DNA from 3 places in the Streptomyces sp. NPDC044033 genome. Region 1 is predicted to be linked to each of the others. Evidence: riboswitches for the same ligand, from Rfam matches in the RefSeq annotation. Region 1 holds a riboswitch; each other region holds the start of a gene.

Region 1 (4,261 bases):
ACAGGATGGGCGCCCCGGCGCGCAGCGCCTCGCGGGCGCGGGCGACGACGCCGGGGGAGTAGGCGAGATCGCGGACGAGATCGGTCATCCCGCAGGCGTGGATCATCCGCACCGCGACCTGGCTGACGTCGGGCGGCAGCCCGCCGAGGTCCGCCTCCGCGCGGATGGTGGCAAAGGACTGGCGGTAGATGGCCGCCCCGTCCTTCTCGTAGTCGAACACTGTTCCTCGCATGCTGGGATCACTGACTGGGTCTGGCTGGGTCTGGCTGTGCGGTGTCGGGCCGGGGCTGGGCCGGCCGTTGCTTCAGAGGTGGCCACCGGTCGGGCACGCAGGCTACGTGGCGCGCGCCGCCGTCACCGCGTCGGCCAGCCGCCGCCCCGGCGCGATGGCCTCGGCCCCGGCCGGCCCGCCGGGGCCGTCCGCGCTGCCGGGCACCGGCCGTACGGTGACCCGGTAGCCGTCGCCCGTCGCCAGGACGTCGACCCAGTCGCCGCCGGGGTGACCGCAGCGCCGCTCGCAGCCGGACCAGTACACCGGGAGGCCGCCGCCGCTCCGCCCGGAGAGCGCCGCCGCCGCGTCGGCCCGTACGTCCGCGAGGGACTTCGCGCAGCCGGGCCGGCCCGCGCAGGCCCCCGCTCCGTGCCAGGCGGACCCCTCACCGGTGACGAAACCGGCGTCCGCCAGAACCGCCAGCCGCTCCGGGGCGGCGGCGGCCCGCAGACCGGGCAGGACGATGCCGCGCCAGGGTGTCACACGCAGCTCGCCGCTTCCGTCGCAGGCCGCCGCCTCGATGAGCAGCTCCCACTGGGCGACGGTCATCCGCCCGAGGGGCGCCGCCACCGAGAGGGCGTACGCGCCGTGCGGGCCGGGGATGAGGCCGGGGGCGGGCGGAGCGCCCAGCGGTGGTGAGGTCGGGGGAAGCGGGGTGCTGCCGATGCCCTCGGCGGCGAGGCGCGCGGCCAACGGGCCGGTGCGCGGGCGGTGCTCTTGGGGGAGGTCGGTAACGCGCCAGGCGTCGGCACCGCTGCCGTCGCGTGCGCTCAGGAATTCACGCGCCGCCAGCACGGCGGCGCGGGGGGCGTCTTCGCCGGCGAGGCCGAGGGTCGGTCCTCCGATGCCGTAGCCGAGGGCCGCCCGACCCTCCTGACCTGCGATCAATGTCACATCGGGGGCGAGGGCCGCCACGTCGCCGCGGCCGTCGTCGAGACCGAAGAGGAAGCGTCCCGAGAGCCGGGCCGTGTCCGGGTCCGCGCACAGCAGCGCGTCCAGCTCGCGGGCCCAGGCCGGTACGTCCGCGTGTCCGGCCCCGTCGAGTCCGGCGAGCGGCGATGCCGCGATGTTGCGTACGCGCTCGTGCCGGTCGGAGGGGAGCAGTCCCGCCGTGCGCAGCCGGTCCGCGAGCTCCGCCCCGTGGTCGGAGGCGAGTCCGCGCACCTGGATGTTGCCGCGCGAGGTGAGGTCGAGGCTGCCGTCGCCCAGCTCCGCCGCCACGCGGGCCAGCGCCTGTGCCTGACGTGCCATCAGCAGTCCGGCGGGGACGCGGATACGGGCCAGGGCGCCGTCCGCGGCGGGGTGCAGGCGCAGCGCTCCGGGACATGCGTCGCCGCCCTGCCGGGCGGCCGGCCGGTCCCCGGGCGGGGTGGATGCGGGGGCGAGGGGCATGGCGGCGAGCATACCGAGACGTTCCACTTCGGTGAGCGGCGGTGGCTCTCGGTGCCAATGCCTCCGGCGGTTGCTGGGGGTGTTCTGTGGCGGGGCTGGTGTGGGTGGCTGTGTCCTCAAGCGCCGGACGGGCTGAATCGGGGCTCGGCCCCGGTCCCTGGTCCTCAAGCGCCGGACGGGCTGAATCGGGGCTCGGCCCCGGTCCCCGGTCCTCAAACGCCGGACGGGCTGGAATGGGTGACCGTGCGTCCTCGGCCGGGCGGCGGGCTGGATGGGGCGTTCCTTCGTCCTCAAGCGCCGGACGGGCTGGAACGCGTGACCGTGCGTCCTTGGCCGCGCGGCGGGCTGGAATGGGTGGCCGTTCGCTCTTAGGTGCTGGTCGGGTGCCGGGTAGCACCGCGGCTCGCGGTGCATAGCGCTTACTATGCTCATCGGTGGATCATTTCGATCCGCCGGACGCCAGCGACGGCGCCAGGGGAGGAAGCCGGTGAGACTCCGGCACGGTCCCGCCACTGTGAGCCAGGCAGCCATGCCGGGCGAGTCAGGAACTCCCGCCGTCCTCCCACCGCCCGGGGCGCGGACCCCGAGGAAGGCTTGCCGACGCATGCGCATGTTCCGGCCCCGCGCGCCCCGGACGCACCCGCTGTCCGTCGCCCGCCGCTCTGCCGCGGGCTCCCGTACCCCCAGCCGCCGGGCCCCCTCGGCCACCCGGCCCGGAACGACTACGCGAGGCGAGTTCCAGTGATCCTGCTGCTGTCGACGTCCGACACCGACCTGCTCAGCGCGCGCGCCGCCGACGGGCCCGTGCCCTACCGGCTCGCCAACCCGGCCCGCCTCGACCTGAGCGAGCTGCCCGGCCTCCTCGACGGCGTCCAGCTCGTCGTCGTACGGCTCCTCGGCGGCGTACGCGCCTGGCAGGAAGGGCTCGACGCCCTGCTCGCCGGGGACCGCCCCGTGGTGGTCCTCACCGGCGAACAGGCCCCCGACGCCCAGCTGATGGAGGCGTCCACCGTCCCCATCGGCATCGCCGCCGAGGCGCACGCCTACCTCGCCCACGGCGGGCCCGCCAACCTGGAGCAGCTCGCGCGCTTCCTCTCCGACACCGTGCTGCTCACCGGCCACGGCTTCGAGGCGCCCGCGCCCGCCCCCACCTGGGGCCCGCTGGAGCGCACCCCCCGCGCGGACGCGAGCGGCCCGCGGGTCGCCGTGCTCTACTACCGCGCCCACCACATGAGCGGCAACACCGCCTTCGTCGAGGCCCTCTGCAAGGCCGTCGAGGACGCGGGCGGCACACCCGTCCCGCTCTTCGTCGCCTCCCTGCGCGCGCCCGAGGCCGAGCTGGTCGAAGCGCTCGGCGCGGCCGACGCCGTCATCACCACCGTCCTGGCGGCCGGCGGCACCAAGCCCGCCGAGGCGTCCGCCGGCGGCGACGACGAGTCCTGGGACGCGGGCGCGCTCGCCGCCCTCGACGTGCCGATCCTCCAGGCCCTGTGCCTGACCGGGCCGCGCGCCGCCTGGGAGGAGAGCGACGAGGGCCTCTCCCCGCTGGACGCCGCCACCCAGATCGCCGTCCCGGAGTTCGACGGCCGCCTGATCACCGTCCCGTTCTCCTTCAAGGAGGTCGACGAGGACGGCCTGCCCGCCTATGTCGCCGACCCCGAGCGCGCCGCCCGCGTCGCCGGCATCGCCGTGCGCCACGCCCGGCTGCGCCACATCCCGGCCGCCGAGAAGCGCCTCGCGCTCGTCCTCTCCGCCTACCCCACCAAGCACTCCCGCATCGGCAACGCCGTCGGCCTCGACACCCCCGCCAGCGCCGTCGCCCTGCTGCGCCGTCTGAAGGCCGAGGGCTACGACTTCGGCACCGAGCCCGTACCCGGCCTCGAATCCGGCGTCGGCGACGAGCTGATCTACGCCCTCATCGAGGCCGGCGGCCACGACCAGGAGTGGCTCACCGAGGAGCAGCTGGCGCGCAACCCGGTCCGCATCCCCGCCGCCGACTACCGGCGCTGGTACGAGCGGCTCCCCGCCGAACTGCGCGAGGCCGTCGAGGCCCAGTGGGGACCCCCGCCCGGCGAGATGTTCGTCGACCGCAGCCGGAATCCGGACGGCGACATCGTCCTGGCCGCCCTGCGCCGCGGCAACCTGCTCATCCTCATCCAGCCGCCGCGCGGCTTCGGCGAGAACCCCATCGCCATCTACCACGACCCCGACCTGCCGCCCTCGCACCACTACCTGGCCGCCTACCGCTGGATCGCCGCCGACCGGGCCGACGGCGGTTTCGGCGCCGACGCCATGGTGCACCTCGGCAAGCACGGCAACCTGGAATGGCTGCCCGGCAAGAACGCCGGCCTCTCCGCCGCCTGCGGCCCCGACGCCGCCCTCGGCGACCTGCCGCTCATCTACCCCTTCCTGGTCAACGACCCCGGCGAGGGCACCCAGGCCAAGCGCCGCGCCCACGCCACCCTCGTCGACCACCTCGTGCCGCCGATGGCCCGCGCCGAGTCCTACGGCGACATCGCGCGCCTGGAGCAGCTCCTCGACGAGTACGCCTCCATCGCCGCCATGGACCCGGCCAAGCTGCCCGCCATCCGCGCCCAG
Region 2 (4,261 bases), on a different contig from region 1:
CACGCCCTCGGCGAGAGTGGTCTCGAAGGCCCGGTTCACGCTCTCCTTGACCATCATGATGACGGGCGCGGACATCTCGGCGACGGTGCCCGCCGTGGCCAGCGCTTCGGCGAGAAGCTCATTGGCCGGGACCACCCGCGAGACCAGGCCCGCCCGTTCGGCCTCGTCCGCGCCCATCGTCCGGCCGGTCAGGCACAGCTCCATCGCCTTGGCCTTGCCGACCGCGCGGGTCAGCCGCTGCGACCCGCCGATGCCGGGGATGACGCCCAGCCTGACCTCCGGCTGGCCGAACTCCGCGGTGTCGGCGGCCAGCACGATGTCGCAGAGCATCGCCAGCTCACACCCGCCGCCCAGCGCGTACCCCGACACCGCGGCGACCGTGGGCTTGCGGAGCTGCCCCAGCCGGTCCCAGGCGGCGAACCAGTCGCTGAGGTAGACGTCCATATAGTCGTTGGGCTGCATCTCCTTGATGTCGGCGCCGGCCGCGAACGCCTTCCGCGATCCGGTGATCACGACGCACCCGATGTCCGGATCGCGGTCGAGAGCGGTCGCGGCGTCGATGACCTCGTCCATGAGCTGGAGGTTGAGGGCGTTCAGGGCCCGGGGCCGGTTGAGGGTGATGACGCCTACGCGCCCCTCGCGGTCGAGCAGGATGGTCTCGTAATCGGTCATCGGCTGTACGTCCCTTCGACGGTGCTGTCCGCGGCGCCGGAGTCCTCGGCCCGGCCGCCGCCCACGCTGCTCATCCCCGCGGCGGCGGCTGTCACGGCCGCCGTCCCTCCGCCGGGGCCGGGCCGAGCCCGAGTTCGCCGTCGCCGAGCGGCGCGAAGAAGCCGGTCACGTGCTCCTCGGTGACCGCTTCGAGCGTCGCCGGAGACCAGCGCGGCCGCCGGTCCTTGTCGATGACCTGGGCGCGGATGCCCTCGACCAGGTCCGCCGAGGCGAGCGCCGCGCACGAGACGCGGAACTCCTGGTCGAGCACCGGCCGCAGCGCGCCCAGGGCGCGGGCGCCGCGCAGCGCGCGCAGGGTCACCTTCAGGGCGGTCGGCGACTTCCCCATGATCTGCTCGGCGGCCTCCTTGGCGGCCGCGATCCCGGTGTTCGAGAGCCGCTCCACGATCTCCTCGACCGTCCCGGCGGCGTAGCAGCGATCGATCCACTCCCGCCGCTCCTCGAACACGCCGGGCGGCGCGGGGCGGGCCTCGGCCCGTACGGCGGCGTCCGCGTCCGTGCTGGCCAGCGCGTCCACGAGCGCCTCCAGGCGGTCCGACGGCACGAAGTGGTCGGCGAATCCGCACAGCAACGCGTCGCCCGCGCCCATCGCGGAGGACGTCAGGGCGAGATGGGTGCCCAGCTCCCCGGGCGCCTGGGCGAGCAGGTGGGTGCCGCCCACGTCGGGTACGAAGCCGATGGCGGTCTCCGGCATGGCGACCTTCGACCGCTCGGTGACGATCCGGACGCCCCCGTGCGCGGAGAGGCCGACCCCGCCGCCCATGACGATGCCGTCCATGACCGCCACATAGGGCTTGGGGTAGTCGGCGATACGGGCGTTGAGGAGGTATTCGTCGCGCCAGAAACCGGTGGAGGCGCCGCCCGAGGCGGTGGCGTCCGCGTGGATCGAGCGGATGTCGCCGCCCGCGCACAGGCCGCGCTCACCGGCCCCGGTGATGACCACGGTGGCCACGTCGCCGTCGTGCTCCCAGGCGCGGAGCGCGGCGTCGATGCGCAGGACCATGGAGTGGGTGAGGGCGTTCAACGCCCGCGGGCGGTTGAGGACGATCCGGCCCGCCCGGCCGTCCTTGCGGAGGAGGACGGCGTCGTCGGCGGGCGCTTCGTCGTGCGGGGAGGGGCTCACGTGGCAGAACCTGTTCTCGTCAAGGGGATCCAGGGGCGGGGCGTGCCGTCGCGCGATGGCGCGTGGGCGGGGAACGCGTGGGCGAGGAACCGGAGCCGGCAGGCGCGGTGTGTCAGGGAGGGAGCGGGGCCGGCAGACGCGGGGCGTCAGGGCGGAGGCGCCGCCGGAGCCGTCGCGGGACCGTCCGGTGCGCGGGAACAGACCGGTGCCATGCGTGTTCGCTCCATCCTCGTGGACCACACGGAATACCCCGCGGTCAGTATCCTGACTTCCGGTTCAGCGCGCGCCTTCCGCCGTCCCGGCTCTCGCCGGTGGCCTGCTTGCGCGAAGACGCACTCCCCGGTCACAGCGGCGGGACCGCGCTGGATTCACACCAGCTTCCCTGCACCGCGGGTTTCCCCACGAACATATAGTTGGACGTCCTACTAAGTCCAGGGTTCCGGGGAACCGGCCCCGAGCGGCCGCCCGCAGCGCAGGTTCCACCGCCCCGCGCCGCCGCTCAGCTCCGTCAGCGCCAGCGGCGGCACATCGAGCCGCCAGAAGACCTGCGGAGGCAGGTCGAGTGCGTGCACGATCGCCGCGCGCACCGCGGCGGGCTCCACGACGGCGAGTACCCGGCCGTCCTCGCAGGCCGTCAGCCAGTCCCCGACCCGCGTGACCAGCCCGCGCACCGACTCACCGCCGTGCGGCGCGGCTCCGGGGTCCGCCAGCCACTCGGCCACGGCGCCGGGCTCGGCCTCGGCCACCTCCGCCAGCGACCGGCCCCGCCAGCGGCCCGCGTCGAGGTCGTCGAGCGTGGGGACCGCGCCCGCCGCCGCCAGACCGAGCGCTTCGGCCGTCTCGCGGCAGCGCCTGGACGCGGCGCGCACCTGACGGCCGGAGCGCGGCAGTCCGCCCGCCGCGGCGCGCGCCTGCCGCAACCCGGCGCCGTCCAGCGGCGAGTCGTCGCCGAACCGCGCCTGCCGCAGCTCCGCGTTGACCGCCGGCGTCACCAGCAGCACCCGCACCGTCATCCTGTCCCACTCCCTCCGGGCCTGCGCCGGACTGCCCGGCCCAGGCCCCAGCACATCACGCCCGTCGCGGGCGCCGATGCCGGGGCGTGCGGCATCCGGGCCGCCACACACCGTGGCGTCGCAGGTCACGGCGCGGTACGGTCGCGTGGACATGACGACGGTGTGACGGAAGTCCGGTGAGAACCCGGCACGGTCGCGCCACTGTGGACCAGGCCGCGGCCCCGACTCGGGGCGGCGGCAGGGAAGTCAGACCCCGCACCGTCGTCCACGGCACCAACGACCGGGACGCGTGTTCCCCAGGAGGTTCTGCCATGGCACACTCCGCCGCCCCCACCCCCAACGCCCCCGCCGTACCGGCGATCACCCCCATCTCCCTGAAGAAGATCGCGCCGTGGGCCGTCTTCTTCGGCATCCTGATGCTGGTGCTCCTGTACTTCGTCGGCGCCGAACAGGGCGCCACCTCACTCATCTCCGGAGCCGACGTGCACGAGTGGGTGCACGACGGCCGCCACCTCCTCGGCTTCCCCTGCCACTGAGACCAGTCGCTGAGACCGATCTTCCGAGTCCAGTCACTGCGCACAGACACTGAGAACAAGGGGAACGCACTCGTGAACTCCATATCCGTACGAGCCCTGCTCGTACGCGGCATGCTCGCCGGTCTCGTCGCCGGCGTACCGGCCCTGCTCGTCGCCTATCTGCTCGGCGAGTCCAGGGTCGACTCCGCCATCGCGTACGAGGAGGGGCACAGCCATGAACACGGCGTGGAACTGGTCAGCCGCACCCTCCAGTCCACGGCCGGGCTCGCCACCGGCGTCCTGATCTACGGCGTCGCGCTCGGCGGCATCGCGGCGCTCGCCTTCTGCGTCGCGGTGGGCCGCGTCGGCAGGATCGGCCCGCGGGCGACCGCCGTCCTGATCTCCCTCGGCGCGCTGCTGACCGTCTACGTGGTGCCGTTCCTGAAGTACCCGGCCAACCCGCCGTCCGTCGGCGACCCCGACACCATCGGCAAACGCACCACGCTCTACTTCCTGATGATCGTGCTCAGCGTCCTGCTGGCCGTCGGCGCGCTCATCCTGGGCCGACGGCTCGCCCCCCGGCTGGGCAACTGGTACGCGACCGTCACGGCCGGCGCGGCCTTCGCCGTCGTCATCGGCATCGCCTACGCCCTCCTGCCGGCGATCAACGAGGTCCCCAAGGACTTCCCGGCCACGCTGCTCTGGCAGTTCCGCCTCACGGCGCTGACCATCCAACTCGTCATGTGGGCCGGCTTCGGCCTGCTCTTCGGCCACCTCGCCGAACGGCTCCTGATCCCCAAGGCGGCGCCCGGACAGCAGTCCGACCCCACCGCCAGGGCAGCCGCCCCGGCCCGCTGACCTCTCAAGGGCCCGGCACC
Region 3 (4,261 bases), on a different contig from region 1:
GGCGGCCGTGCGTCTGAGTAAGCCCATCCTGGCTCTCCCCTCCCAAGAGTCATCCGTACCCGCCGAGCCAACTCCCCCGGCCGTACACGGTCAACGCTTCGGACAGCCGACAGGACCCCCATACGCCTGTTGCGGCAGGGGAAGCCGGGACTCGTGTCCTACCCCTGTGCCATGTTCCGTCCCTCGCGCCACAGACGCGGTCCCTTGGCGGGCGAGCGGACGGGCGGACGGGCGAGCGGCGGGGCAGCCGGGCAGCCGGGGCCGAACGATTTCAGCCTCCGTCACTGTCCAAGGCGCCGGATGAAGACGTCCGAAGCCCTATGGGCGCCGCCGGGCGCCGAGCGGCTGCCGGCGGATTCGAAGACGACCGTCCGCCCGGACCCACCGGCCCCCACCGCCCCCTGCCACACCGTCATCCGGCTCCCGTCGGCCCCGCGGGCCAGCAGGCGTACGGCACCGGTCCCGGGACCGCGCGCGAAGCCGCCCTGAACCGCGTCGGCGTCCCCCGGCTCGCGGTCCGTGGCGGTGGAGGCGAGGGCGACGACGCTGCCGTCGGCGCTGATCGTCGGCGCCCGCGCAGCGCCGGCCGCCCCGGCGCCCGTACCGTCGCCGGTGATCCGCTCGGTGCGGCCGGTGCGCCGGTCGCGTACGAAGAGGTCGTCCGCCCCATTGGTGTCGCCCGGCACCAGGTTGGTGGCCGCCGAGACGAAGGCGACATAGCGGCCGTCCGCGCTGATCGCGGGCTCCGCCGACCAGGAGTCGGCCTGCGTGCCGTCGGTGGCGACGGTGACGCGCTCCGTCTCGGCCGTCCGCAGGTCCATGGTGAAGAGGTCCACCTGTCCGTTGGTGTCGCCGGGCACGAGGTCGGCGGCGTCCGACGAGAAGACGGCGTAGCGGCCGTCGGCGGAGATGACCGCGCCGTCGTAGGAGATGGGCGCGCCGCCGGAGGAGCCGGCCGCCCGCGTCCCGTCGGCGGCGGCGCTGATCGGCTCCGTACGCGGCGCCTCCGGCCAGGCGGCGGCCGCCGCCACCGGCAGCAGCACGAGCGCGCATATCCCCGCTCCGACGACGGCCATGCGCGTGCGTCTGCCCATCTCGTCCCCTCCTAGGATGCCGGATGCGCGCGGCCGGCCCTCGCCGCCGCGGACGAGCCAACTCCGCTGGCGGTGGACGGTCAACGAATCGGGCGCGGTACCGGGCTTCAATACGCTTGTTGCAGCAGGGAAGACCGGGACCCGTGTCATACACCGGCAACAGCCGCCGACAGCGGCCCGGGGCCCGCGAACATGGCGGAATCGCGCCGAAAACGCGGCGGGGACGCGGGAGGATCGCGGGATAAGCATGCGCGAATCGCGGCGGCACCACTAGCACATTCACCCCACTCCCTGCGGAGAGCGACACAAGATATGGGGGTGCGTGCGACCGCCAGCACAAGATGTATGCTCATGCTCGCTGTCGTCGCAGGGGAATCCGGTGTAAATCCGGAACTGTCCCGCAACGGTGTATGTGTGCGCATTTACGTACCCATGAGTCCGAGGACCTGCCGCCAGCACGCCCGTGGCCGAGCCGCCATACCCGGCCTGGGCGTCGAATACGTCCGGGCCTCGCGGGTTGGGCCGGTGGACGCGGTGCGGCGTGCCCTTTTCCGGAGCGCGCCCGTACGCGCCCATCGCCCCTTCCCTCCTGGCCCCCTGCCGAGCGAGGGAGAGCCACACCGTGACCATCGCGACCGCCGATCCGGTTTCAGAGGTAGCGTCCGACGGCCCGGGTACCGCACTGCTGCGTACCCTGACCGACCTCACCGCCGATCTGCCCGCCACCGACCCGGGCAAGGTCGCCGCCGCCGCGCTGCGCGGCCGCCATCCCGGTTCGGACGCGGCCGAACTGCGGTCGCTGGCCACCGAGGCCGCCGCCGGGCTGATCGCCGAGGAGCCGCAGTACTCGCGGCTGGCCGCACGGCTGCTGACCCTCGCCATCGCCGGCGAGGCGGCCGGTCAGGGCGCGCTCTCCTTCTCCGCATCCGTCGCCACCGGCCACCGCGAGGGGCTGATCGCCGACGAGACCGCCGCGTTCGTCACGGCCCACACCGCCCGGCTCGACGCCCTGGTGGAGCAGGCGCTCGCCGACGGCGCCGACGACCGGTTCGGCTACTTCGGCCTGCGCACGCTGCACAGCCGCTACCTGCTGCGCCACCCGATCACCCGGCAGGTGATCGAGACCCCGCAGCACTTCCTGCTGCGCGTGGCGTGCGGCCTCGCCGAGGACCGGTCCGTACGGGCCCTGGACGACGTCGCCGAGCTGTACCGGCTCACCAGCTCGCTGTCCTACCTGCCCTCCTCCCCCACCCTCTTCAACTCCGGCACCCGGCACCCGCAGATGTCGTCCTGCTATCTGCTGGACTCCCCGCTGGACGAGCTCGACTCGATCTACGACCGCTACCACCAGGTCGCACGGCTCTCCAAGCACGCCGGCGGCATCGGCCTCTCGTACAGCCGCATCCGCTCCCGCGGCTCCCTGATCCGCGGCACCAACGGCCACTCCAACGGCATCGTCCCGTTCCTGCGGACCCTCGACGCCTCCGTCGCCGCCGTCAACCAGGGCGGCCGGCGCAAGGGCGCGGCCTGCGTCTACCTGGAGACGTGGCACGCGGACATCGAGGAGTTCCTGGAGCTGCGCGACAACACCGGCGAGGAGGCCCGGCGCACCCACAACCTCAACCTGGCGCACTGGATCCCGGACGAGTTCATGCGCCGCGTCGAGGCCGACGCCGACTGGTCGCTGTTCTCCCCGGTGGACGTGCCCGAGCTGGTCGACCTGTGGGGCGACGAGTTCGACGCCGCGTACCGCGCGGCCGAGGCGGCGGGCCAGGCGATCAAGCAGATCCCGGCACGGGCCCTCTACGCCCGGATGATGCGCACCCTCGCGCAGACCGGAAACGGCTGGATGACGTTCAAGGACGCCGCCAACCGCACCGCGAACCAGACCGCCGAGCCCGGCCGGGTCGTCCACTCCTCGAACCTGTGCACCGAGATCCTTGAGGTCACCGACGACGGCGAGACGGCCGTCTGCAACCTCGGGTCCGTGAACCTCGCGGCGCACCTGGGCACGGACGGCGAGATGGACTGGGAGCGGCTCGACGCCACGGTCCGTACCGCCGTCGCCTTCCTCGACCGCGTCGTGGACATCAACTACTACCCGACCGAGCAGGCCGGGACCTCCAACTCCCGCTGGCGGCCGGTGGGCCTGGGCCTGATGGGCCTCCAGGACGTCTTCTTCCGGCTCCGGCTGCCCTTCGACTCCCCCGAGGCCGCGGAGCTGTCCACCCGGATCTCCGAGCGGATCATGCTCGCCGCGTACGAGGCGTCCGCCGACCTCGCCGAGCGGCACGGCCCGCACCCGGCCTGGTCCGCGACCCGTACCGCGCGCGGCGTGCTCCACCCGGACCACTACCCCGACGCGGAGCCGCGGTGGGCCGACCGGTGGGCGGCGCTGCGCGCCCGTATCGCCAAGACCGGCATGCGCAACTCGCTGCTGCTGGCCATCGCGCCGACGGCCACCATCGCCTCGATCGCGGGCGTCTACGAGTGCATCGAGCCGCAGGTCTCCAACCTCTTCAAGCGCGAGACGCTCAGCGGCGAGTTCCTCCAGGTCAACGCCTATCTGGTGGAGGACCTGAAGAAGCTCGGCGTGTGGGACCGCACGACGCGGGACGCGATGACGGAGGCCAACGGCTCCATCCAGGAGCTGGGCTGGATCCCCGCCGAGGTCCGCGACCTGTACCGCACCGCGTGGGAGATCCCGCAGCGTTCGCTGATCGACATGGCGGCGGCCCGTACGCCCTACCTGGACCAGAGCCAGTCGCTGAACCTCTTCCTGTCCTCGCCGACCATCGGCAAGCTCAGCTCGATGTACGCGTACGCCTGGAAGCGCGGCATCAAGACCACGTACTACCTCCGCTCGCGCCCGGCGACCCGCATCGCCCAGTCCGCGCGCGCGTCCGTACCCGCACAGCAGCCGGCGGCCGCCGCCGACCCCGAGGCCGTCGCCTGCTCCCTGGAAAACCCCGAGTCCTGCGAGGCGTGCCAGTAATGTCCACCGCTCCCGAGAAGACCGAGCCCGAAGAAGCCGTGAACGAGAAGACCGTGCCCGCGCAGACCGCCCCCGCGAAGACCGTGAAGAACCTGCTGGACCCGGGCTTCGAGCTCACCCTGCGCCCCATGCGGTACCCGGACTTCTACGACCGCTACCGCGACGCCATCAA

What was found. A riboswitch is a leader RNA that binds a small molecule or an ion and turns the genes downstream of it on or off. The one in region 1 is predicted to bind cobalamin.
Region 2: linked by a shared signal. The riboswitch ahead of AC07AB_RS29570 (enoyl-CoA hydratase/isomerase family protein) and the one ahead of cobN (cobaltochelatase subunit CobN) in region 1 are both predicted to bind cobalamin.
Region 3: linked by a shared signal. The riboswitch ahead of AC07AB_RS14880 (ribonucleoside-diphosphate reductase subunit alpha) and the one ahead of cobN (cobaltochelatase subunit CobN) in region 1 are both predicted to bind cobalamin.

What each region holds. Positions count from the first base shown of each region.
Region 1 is NZ_JBWKFF010000002.1:21,131-25,391, reverse strand. It holds gene AC07AB_RS04325 (precorrin-8X methylmutase) at 1-232, opposite strand, end outside; gene cobG (precorrin-3B synthase) at 335-1,663, opposite strand; cobalamin riboswitch at 2,091-2,234, shown strand; gene cobN (cobaltochelatase subunit CobN) at 2,405-4,261, shown strand, end outside.
Region 2 is NZ_JBWKFF010000019.1:116,736-120,996, reverse strand. It holds gene AC07AB_RS29575 (enoyl-CoA hydratase) at 1-672, opposite strand, end outside; gene AC07AB_RS29570 (enoyl-CoA hydratase/isomerase family protein) at 764-1,855, opposite strand; cobalamin riboswitch at 2,093-2,262, opposite strand; gene AC07AB_RS29565 (histidine phosphatase family protein) at 2,281-2,868, opposite strand; gene AC07AB_RS29560 (CbtB domain-containing protein) at 3,180-3,404, shown strand; gene AC07AB_RS29555 (CbtA family protein) at 3,477-4,241, shown strand.
Region 3 is NZ_JBWKFF010000007.1:77,773-82,033, forward strand. It holds gene AC07AB_RS14870 (TolB family protein) at 1-27, opposite strand, end outside; gene AC07AB_RS14875 (TolB family protein) at 282-1,094, opposite strand; cobalamin riboswitch at 1,436-1,562, shown strand; gene AC07AB_RS14880 (ribonucleoside-diphosphate reductase subunit alpha) at 1,717-4,089, shown strand; gene AC07AB_RS14885 (ribonucleotide-diphosphate reductase subunit beta) at 4,218-4,261, shown strand, end outside.